DNA from 2 places in the Enterobacter sp. C4G1 genome. Region 2 is predicted to be linked to the other one. Evidence: predicted binding sites of a transcription regulator. Region 2 holds the regulator's gene; the other holds the start of a gene.
What was found. The regulator sigma-54, encoded in region 2, starts transcription at its own class of promoters, with help from an activator protein. The targets are predictions, from matches to a motif close to GTTGGCACANNTTTCGCTNT.

Region 1: a site for sigma-54 is predicted at 2,932-2,951, ahead of glnA (glutamate--ammonia ligase). Genes of this name have one in related genera too.

The regions. Positions count from the first base shown of each region.
Region 1 is NZ_JBQVVV010000001.1:1,046,086-1,051,277, reverse strand. It holds gene glnG (nitrogen regulation protein NR(I)) at 1-188, opposite strand, end outside; gene glnL (nitrogen regulation protein NR(II)) at 200-1,249, opposite strand; gene glnA (glutamate--ammonia ligase) at 1,435-2,844, opposite strand; partial or broken gene typA (ribosome-dependent GTPase TypA) at 3,223-5,045, shown strand; gene yihX (glucose-1-phosphatase) at 5,180-5,192, shown strand, end outside.
Region 2 is NZ_JBQVVV010000001.1:498,343-503,534, forward strand. It holds gene kdsC (3-deoxy-manno-octulosonate-8-phosphatase KdsC) at 1-120, shown strand, start outside; gene lptC (LPS export ABC transporter periplasmic protein LptC) at 117-692, shown strand; gene lptA (lipopolysaccharide ABC transporter substrate-binding protein LptA) at 661-1,215, shown strand; gene lptB (LPS export ABC transporter ATP-binding protein) at 1,222-1,947, shown strand; gene rpoN (RNA polymerase factor sigma-54) at 1,995-3,428, shown strand; gene hpf (ribosome hibernation promoting factor) at 3,451-3,738, shown strand; gene ptsN (PTS IIA-like nitrogen regulatory protein PtsN) at 3,821-4,312, shown strand; gene rapZ (RNase adapter RapZ) at 4,358-5,192, shown strand, end outside.

The DNA.
Region 1 (5,192 bases), 550 kb from region 2:
AGCCCGTCCATGCCCGGCATCCGAATATCTGACAGCAAAACATCCGGGGTTTTGGTGGTGAGTGCATCAAGCACGTCGCTGCCGCTCTCAAACGTCGTGCAGCTTAATCCCGCTCCCGTGAGTGCGCGTTCAAGCACCCAACGGATGGAGCTATCGTCATCGACTACCCAGACTATCCCTCGTTGCATACACGTCACCTTTATTTTTTAATTGGCAGGTAAACCGAAAACTCGGTATGACCCGGCCAACTGGTAAATTCAATTTTGCCAGAGTGTTGATCAATCAAATTACGGGCAATGGATAACCCCAGTCCTGTACCGCCTTCGCGGCCACTAACCATCGGGTAGAACAATGTGTCCTGAAGATGCGATGGGATGCCTGGCCCGTTATCCTCAACGTCTATTCTTGCCGCAAGTCGGTAACGCACACCGTGCAGCGTTAACTGGAAAGCGGTACGGGTACGCAGAATAATTTCACCACCTTCAGGCCCAAGCGCCTGAAGGGCATTACGCACGATATTCAAAAGAACCTGTTCAATCTGGTCAGGATCGTGCGCCAGTTCTGGCAGGCTTGGATCGTAATCGCGCACCAGCGTGACGTTTTCCGGTAGCTCCATCGACACGAGTTTCACCACTCGCTCGGCCACTTTATGAATGCTTTCTGATACGTGCATTCCCGGTTGCTGCGGCCCAAGCAGTCTGTCGACCAGATTACGCAGACGGTCTGCCTGCTCAATGATGACGTTGGTGTATTCGGCAAGCGCAGGGTCGGGGAGTGCTTTTGTCAGCAGCTGCGCCGCACCGCGCAAACCACCCAGTGGGTTTTTGATTTCATGGGCCAGGCCACGCACCAAATCCCGGGCAGCGATCTGCTGAGCATGCTGGAGCTGTTCCTGACTAAGGCGACGCTGATTATCCATCGGTGCCATTTCGAGCAGAATAAGCCCCTCAGGAAGGCGTTGCGCCGTCAGCGAAAGAATATGGGAACGTCCGTCTATCACCAGCGTCACTTCGTTATCGGTGAACCCCTGACCGGCCTGTAAACTTTCCTGCATCAGGCCAATATTCAGTGAAAAGTAGCTCAGCAATTCCGGGAGCGGTGTACCAAACAGTTTGCGTGCGCTCTGGGCAAGCAGTTGCTGTGCCGCCGGGTTGGCGTAATGCACTGCCAGCTCGTCGTCGACCAACAAGATACTGTTAATTAAAGAATTGAGGATCTGCCCAGCATCGGGCAGCGTGCCAGTTGCCATTCAGCAGTCTCCTGGAGTTGTTTGCACTAATTTAGTGCAGTATAGCTTTTTCGGCGTAAAAGCGCGTGAGATCAGGTTGTTGGTGGAGAAAAAAGCCCATCCGAAGATGGGCTGAAAGTTTCCACGGCAACAAAAAAACAGCTTTCGGGGTCGCGCGTAAAAAGTCGCGCGAAACCCGTTAAAAATTAAACGCTGTAGTACAGTTCGAATTCAACTGGGTGCGGAGTCATACGCACACGGTCGTTCTCTTCGATACGCAGAGCGATGTATGCATCGATAGCATCGTCAGTGAACACACCACCGGCAGTCAGGAACTCGCGGTCTGCGTCCAGCGCCTGCAGCGCTTCTTCCAGAGAACCGGCAACCTGTGGGATCTCTTTCGCTTCTTCTGGCGGCAGGTCATACAGGTTTTTGTCCATTGCTTCACCTGGGTGGATCTTGTTCTTGATACCGTCAAGACCAGCCATCAGCAGAGCAGCGAAACACAGGTATGGGTTAGCTGCTGGGTCCGGGAAGCGAACTTCGATACGACGCGCTTTCGGAGAAGCAACAACCGGGATACGGATAGAAGCAGAACGGTTACGGGCAGAGTAAGCCAGCATTACTGGTGCTTCATAGCCTGGGACCAGACGCTTGTAGGAGTTGGTGGTTGGGTTCGCCAGGGCGTTGATCGCTTTAGCGTGTTTGATAACACCACCGATGTAGAACAGCGCTTGCTCGGACAGACCCGCATATTTGTCGCCAGAGAACAGGTTGGTGCCGTTCTTGGACAGAGACATGTGGCAGTGCATACCGGAACCGTTGTCGCCAAACATTGGTTTTGGCATGAAGGTCGCAGTTTTACCGAAACGGTGCGCAACGTTGTGCACAACGTATTTGTAGATCTGAATCTCATCCGCTTTTTTGGTCATGGTGTTGAAGCGGGTTGCGATTTCGTTCTGGCCAGCAGTTGCCACTTCGTGGTGGTGAGCTTCAACAACCAGGCCCATCTCTTCCATGATCAGACACATGGTAGAACGGATGTCCTGTGAGGAATCGACCGGAGGAACCGGGAAGTAACCGCCTTTCACGCCTGGACGGTGACCTTTGTTACCACCTTCATATTTGGTGGAGGAGTTCCATGCGCCTTCGATGTCATCGATAGCAACGTGGGAACCAGAAATTGAAGCACCAAAACGGATGTCGTCAAACAGGAAGAATTCTGGCTCTGGCCCGAACAGAACGGTGTCTGCGATACCGGTAGAACGCAGGTACTCTTCTGCGCGCTTAGCGATGGAGCGTGGGTCACGGTCGTAACCTTGCAGTGTGCCTGGTTCGAGAATATCGCAACGGATGATCAGAGTAGGTTCTTCGAAGAACGGGTCAATGAGCGCAGTAGTTGCGTCCGGCATCAGAACCATGTCTGATTCGTTAATGCCTTTCCAGCCACCAATGGAGGAGCCGTCAAACATTTTGCCTTCTTCAAAGAATTCGGCGTTCACCTGATGTGCAGGGATTGTGACGTGCTGTTCTTTACCTTTGGTATCGGTGAAGCGCAGATCAACAAACTTCACTTCATGTTCGTTCAGCATCGTCAAAACGTGTTCAGCGGACATACTTAACTCTCCAGATTGGTCATTGTCGTCGTGGTAACGAGGTCTTCAATTTTTGTCTTGTACTGGCTGTGTTGCCATATTTTTTATAAAGCGAAATCTGTGCCAACTTTTAAAACACCCCAAAAAGGCGTTATCATGCGCACCATAGTGCAAAAGGGCTGCACCATGATGGTTATGTTGCACCAGTATAGTGCTCCATGGTGAACATTGAGCACCATATTGGTGCAATTTACGTTAAAGCGCCCTTTACCGCTCCGTGAAAGCGATCACAAAGCATCTCTGCAATACTTGTTTGCGGGGGATGTTTGTGATCCTGTTTTGTAGTGCGATTAATCCGTGTACAATAACGCGCTATTTCTAAATGCCTGAGGCAAAGTTGTGATCGAAAATTTGCGTAACATCGCCATCATCGCGCACGTTGACCATGGTAAAACTACCCTGGTTGATAAGCTGCTGCAGCAATCCGGTACGTTTGATGCTCGTGCCGAAACTCAAGAACGCGTGATGGACTCCAACGATTTGGAGAAAGAGCGTGGGATTACCATCCTCGCGAAAAACACCGCGATTAAATGGAATGACTACCGTATCAACATCGTTGATACCCCAGGGCACGCCGACTTCGGTGGTGAAGTTGAACGTGTAATGTCCATGGTAGACTCCGTGCTGCTGGTCGTTGACGCAATGGATGGCCCAATGCCGCAGACGCGCTTCGTGACCAAAAAGGCATTTGCCCATGGTCTGAAGCCAATCGTTGTTATCAACAAGGTTGACCGTCCTGGCGCGCGTCCTGACTGGGTTGTTGACCAGGTATTTGACCTGTTCGTTAACCTTGATGCGACCGACGAGCAGCTGGACTTCCCTATCGTTTACGCTTCTGCGCTGAACGGTATCGCAGGTCTGGACCACGAAGACATGGCTGAAGACATGACCCCGCTGTACCAGGCGATTGTTGACCGTGTTCCTGCACCAAGCGTTGATCTCGACGGCACCCTGCAGATGCAGATCTCTCAGCTCGACTACAACAACTATGTTGGCGTAATCGGCATTGGTCGTATCAAGCGCGGTAAAGTTAAGCCTAACCAGCAGGTTACTATCATCGATAGCGAAGGCAAAACCCGTAACGGTAAAGTCGGTAAAGTGCTGACTCACCTGGGTCTTGAGCGTATCGAGAGTGACGTTGCTGAAGCTGGCGACATCATCGCAATCACCGGCCTGGGTGAGCTGAACATCTCCGACACCATCTGCGATCCGCAGAGCGTCGAAGCACTGCCAGCTCTGTCCGTTGATGAACCAACCGTGTCCATGTTCTTCAACGTCAACACCTCTCCGTTCTGTGGTAAAGAAGGTAAGTTCGTTACCTCTCGTCAGATCCTTGACCGCCTGAACAAAGAGCTGGTGCACAACGTTGCGCTGCGTGTTGAAGAAACTCCGGATGCAGACGCATTCCGTGTTTCTGGTCGTGGTGAGCTGCACCTGTCTGTTCTTATCGAAAACATGCGTCGTGAAGGTTTCGAAATGGCGGTTTCCCGTCCGAAAGTAATCTTCCGCGAAATCGACGGCCGTAAACAAGAGCCGTTCGAAAACGTAACGCTGGACGTTGAAGAGCAGCATCAGGGTTCTGTAATGCAGGCTCTGGGTGAGCGTAAAGGCGACCTGAAAAACATGAATCCAGATGGCAAAGGCCGCGTACGTCTCGACTACGTGATCCCAAGCCGTGGCCTGATCGGCTTCCGTTCTGAGTTCATGACCATGACTTCTGGTACTGGTCTGCTGTACTCCACCTTCAGCCACTACGACGACGTTCGTCCAGGCGAAGTTGGCCAGCGTAACAACGGCGTTCTGATCTCCAACGGTCAGGGTAAAGCGGTTGCGTTCGCACTGTTCAGCCTGCAGGACCGCGGTAAGCTGTTCCTGGGTCACGGTGCTGAAGTTTACAAGGCCAGATCATCGGTATTCACAGTCGTTCTAACGACCTGACTGTAAACTGCCTGACCGGTAAGAAACTGACCAACATGCGTGCGTCAGGTACTGACGAAGCAACGGTCCTGGTTCCACCAGTCAAGATGACCCTGGAGCAAGCTCTGGAATTCATCGATGATGACGAACTGGTAGAAGTGACTCCACAGTCAATTCGTATCCGTAAACGTCACCTGACCGAGAACGATCGTAAACGTGCGATGCGCGGTCCGAAAGAAGACTAATTCACGCTTCTTTTAGTCTGCAAAACCCCGTCCTTTGTGGCGGGGTTTTTCTTTTTATGCGTTATGTCGCAGCGCATAGCCAAAGCTTATCTTTCCCGCTACAGTTACTTTTCCACGGCGAAAAGGAGATAAACATGCTTTATATCT
Region 2 (5,192 bases):
ATACCGCGTGCTGACTATGTCACCCATATCAACGGCGGTCGCGGTGCCGTACGTGAAGTCTGCGATCTGCTTCTGCTGGCGCAGGGCAAGCTTGAAGAGGCCAAAGGGCAATCAATATGAGTAAAACCAGACGTTGGGTTATCATTCTGCTAACGCTTGTCGCACTGGTACTGATTGGCGTAAACCTCGCTGACCGTGACGATACACAACCGGAAGTGTTCAACAATAGCGATCCAACATACAAAAGCGATCACAGTGACACGGTGGTTTACAGCCCAGAAGGTGCGCTGAACTATCGCCTGATTGCAACGCATGTTGAGTATTTTTCAGATGATGGTATCTCGTGGTTTACCCAACCGGTAATGACCACATTTGATACCGATAAAGTGCCAACGTGGTCGATTAAGTCTGACAGAGCAAAATTAACAAATGACCGTATGCTTTATCTGTATGGTCATGTTGAGGTCAACGCCCTGACCGCTGACTCTCAACTGCGTAAAATTACAACAGATAATGCCCAGATTAACCTGGTGACCCAGGATGTGACTTCGCAAGATCTGGTTACACTGTATGGCACAACATTTAATTCCAGCGGTCTGAGAATGCGCGGGAACTTACGCAGCAAAAACGCCGAGCTGATTGAAAAGGTTAGATCCTCTTATGAAATTCAAAACAAACAAACTCAGCCTTAATTTTGTTATCGCCAGCGCGCTGCTGGCAGCCAGTCTTCCCGCACTTGCTGTGACTGGTGATACCGAACAGCCGATTCATATTGAATCTGACACCCAGTCTCTCGATATGCAGGGTAATGTCGTCACCTTTACCGGCAACGTCGTCATGACTCAGGGCACCATCAAAATTAATGCCGACAAAGTGGTCGTTACCCGTCCGGGCGGCGAGCAAGGCAAAGAAATTATTGATGGTTATGGCAACCCGGCAACCTTCTACCAGATGCAGGACAACGGTAAACCGGTGAAGGGCCACGCCACACATATGCACTATGAACTGGCGAAGGATCTTGTCATTCTGACCGGTAACGCCTACCTGGAACAGCTGGACAGCAATATCACCGGCGACCAGATCACCTATCTGGTGAAAGAGCAAAAAATGCAGGCTTCCAGCGAGAAAGGCAAACGCGTTACCACCGTGCTTGTTCCTTCACAGCTGCAAGATAAAGGCAAAAGCCAGGCCCCGGCACAGAAGAAGAGTAACTAATTCGTTATGGCAACATTAACTGCAAAAAATCTCGCTAAGGCCTATAAGGGCCGCCGCGTCGTGGAAGATGTCAGTCTGTCCGTCAACTCCGGCGAAATTGTTGGCCTTTTAGGTCCCAACGGTGCGGGTAAAACCACTACCTTCTACATGGTGGTGGGCATTGTGCCGCGTGATGCAGGCAACATTGTCATTGATGATGAAGATATCAGCCTGCTGCCGCTGCACGCCCGTGCGCGCCGTGGTATCGGCTATCTTCCTCAGGAAGCGTCCATTTTCCGCCGTTTAAGCGTCTTCGATAACCTGATGGCCGTCTTGCAGATCCGCGACGATCTGTCGAGCGAGCAGCGTCAGGATCGCGCTAACGAACTGATGGAAGAGTTTCATATTGAACACCTGCGCGATAGCTTAGGTCAGGCACTGTCAGGCGGTGAACGTCGTCGTGTCGAGATTGCGCGCGCACTGGCTGCAAACCCGAAATTCATCCTGCTGGATGAACCCTTCGCGGGCGTTGACCCTATTTCCGTCATCGATATCAAACGTATTATTGAACATCTGCGTGACAGCGGGCTTGGCGTACTGATCACTGACCACAACGTCCGTGAAACGCTGGCCGTTTGTGAACGCGCTTATATTGTGAGCCAGGGCCATCTGATTGCCCACGGTACGCCGACGCAGATCCTCGAAGATGAGCATGTTAAGCGCGTGTACCTTGGGGAAGACTTCAGACTCTGATAGGGTAGAGGTAACGTAACGCCGCACCGGAGAAAAATGCTCTGAACATGAAGCAAGGTTTGCAATTAAGGCTCAGCCAACAACTGGCGATGACGCCACAGCTACAACAAGCGATTCGCCTGTTGCAACTGTCCACGTTAGAACTTCAGCAGGAACTCCAGCAAGCACTGGACAGCAACCCGTTGCTGGAGCAAACCGATCTTCATGACGAGGTAGATACTCAGCAAACGCAGGACACCGAAACGCTCGATACCGTTGATGCTCTCGAACAAAAAGAGATGCCGGACGAGCTGCCTTTGGATGCCAGCTGGGATGAAATTTACACCGCAGGAACCCCGTCCGGGACGCGCGCGGACTACCAGGATGATGAGCTACCGGTCTATCAGGGCGAAACCACCCAGTCGCTTCAGGATTACCTTATGTGGCAGGTGGAGTTAACGCCATTCTCTGACACCGATCGTGCGATTGCAACATCCATTGTCGATGCCGTTGATGACACCGGATATTTGACCGTTTCTCTGGACGATATTCTTGAAAGCATCGGCGATGAGGAGATCGAACTCGAGGAAATTGAAGCGGTTCTGAAGCGTATTCAGCGCTTCGACCCGGTTGGCGTGGCCGCGAAAGATCTGCGCGACTGCTTGCTGATCCAGCTTTCTCAGTTCGCCAAAGAGACCCCCTGGATTGAAGAAGCCCGGTTAATCATCAGCGATCATCTGGATCTGCTGGCAAACCATGACTTCCGTACACTGATGCGCGTCACCCGCCTGAAAGAAGAGGTGTTGAAAGAAGCCGTCAATCTGATCCAGTCGCTTGATCCTCGCCCCGGACAATCCATCCAGACCAGCGAACCCGAATACGTTATCCCGGATGTGCTGGTCAGAAAACATAACGACCGCTGGGTTGTAGAATTGAATTCAGACAGCATTCCTCGCCTGCAAATCAACCAGCAGTACGCCTCCATGTGCACCAGCGCACGCAACGACTCCGACAATCAATATATTCGTAGCAATCTTCAGGAAGCGCGATGGCTGATCAAAAGTCTGGAGAGCAGAAATGATACGCTGCTCCGTGTAAGCCGCTGTATTGTCGAGCAGCAGCAGGCGTTCTTTGAGCAGGGCGAAGAGTATATGAAACCGATGGTGCTGGCAGATATTGCCCAGGCCGTCGAAATGCATGAATCAACCATTTCCCGCGTGACAACGCAGAAGTATCTGCACAGTCCACGTGGTATTTTTGAGCTTAAGTATTTCTTCTCCAGCCACGTGAATACCGAAGGCGGCGGCGAAGCCTCGTCGACGGCAATTCGCGCACTGGTGAAGAAGTTGATCGCCGCGGAGAATCCCGCGAAGCCACTGAGTGACAGTAAGTTAACCACCATGCTGTCCGATCAGGGTATCATGGTGGCACGCCGTACTGTTGCAAAGTATCGAGAGTCTTTATCCATTCCGCCGTCTAACCAGCGTAAACAACTGGTCTGACACAACCGATAAGGAAGACACTATGCAGCTCAACATCACAGGACACAACGTCGAAATTACTGATGCTTTACGCGACTTTGTGAACGCTAAGTTCACGAAACTTGAACAGTATTTCGAAAGGATCAACCAGGTCTATATTGTGTTGAAAGTGGAGAAAGTGACTCATATCTCGGATGCAACCCTGCACGTGAACGGGGGTGAACTCCATGCCAGTGCGGAAGGGCAAGACATGTATGCTGCTATCGACGGCTTGATTGACAAGCTCGCACGACAGCTTAATAAACATAAAGATAAACTGAAACAACACTAATTGTCCGGGCAGTTAACGGGTGCAGGAAGGCCTGTTGTGAAACACAACAGGCCATTTGTACAGTTAGCGCTTAGGTGAAATTATGATGAACAACGATTCCGCTCTTCAACTGAGCAATGTCCTTAACCAGGAATGTACCCGTAGTGGCGTTCACTGCCAGAGCAAAAAACGTGCGCTGGAAATCATCAGTGAACTGGCCGCAAAACAGCTGGGCCTGCCGTCGCAGGTGGTGTTCGAAGCTATTCTGACCCGCGAAAAAATGGGCAGTACTGGCATTGGCAACGGCATTGCTATCCCGCATGGTAAGCTGGAAGAAGACACCCTGCGTGCCGTCGGTGTATTTGTGCAGCTCGAAACGCCTATCGCCTTCGACGCCATCGATAATCAGCCAGTCGATCTCCTCTTCGCGCTGCTGGTTCCTGCTGACCAGACCAAAACCCATCTGCATACGCTTTCGCTGGTCGCTAAACGTCTGGCTGATAAAACTATTTGCCGTAGACTGCGCTCAGCCCAAAGTGATGAAGAGTTATATCAAATTATCACTGAAGCAGAAGGCAATCAGGATGATGCATAACCGGGAGATGTCCTTTACATCTGTTGTCCTGAGGAGAAACGGAACATGGTGCTGATGATCGTCAGCGGTCGTTCAGGGTCGGGTAAATCCGTCGCCCTCCGCGCGCTTGAAGATATGGGTTTTTACTGTGTCGATAACCTGCCGGTTGTGCTGCTGCCCGACCTGGCCCGGACGCTCGCGGACCGACAAACGTCTGCTGCCGTCAGTATCGACGTCCGTAACATGCCAGAATCACCGGAAGTCTTTGAACAGGCGATGAGCAACCTGCCTGACTCGTTTTCGCCTCAGTTGCTGTTCCTTGATGCTGACCGTAACACACTGATCCGTCGTTACAGCGATACCCGCCGTTTGCATCCGCTCTCCAGTAAGAATCTCTCTCTGGAAAGCGCCATCGACGAAGAGAGCGACCTGCTGGAGCCATTGCGCTCTCGTGCAGACCTCATTGTCGATACATCTGAAATGTCCGTTCACGAACTGGCTGAAATGCTCCGAACTCGTTTGCTGGGTAAACGCGAGCGCGAACTGACAATGGTGTTCGAATCCTTCGGCTTTAAGCACGGCATTCCTATCGATGCGGATTATGTTTTCGACGTGCGCTTCCTGCCTAACCCCCACTGGGATCCCAAACTGCGTCCAATGACCGGTCTTGATAAACCCGTGGCGGCGTTCCTCGACAGGCACACAGAAGTTCACAATTTTATCTACCAGACGCGCAGTTACCTTGAGCTATGGTTACCTATGCTGGAAACAAACAATCGCAGCTACCTGACGGTGGCGATTGGCTGTACCGGTGGTAAACATCGTTCGGTGTACATTGCCGAACAACTGGCCGACTACTTCCGCTCACGCGGGAAGAACGTTCAGTCCCGTCATCGCACGC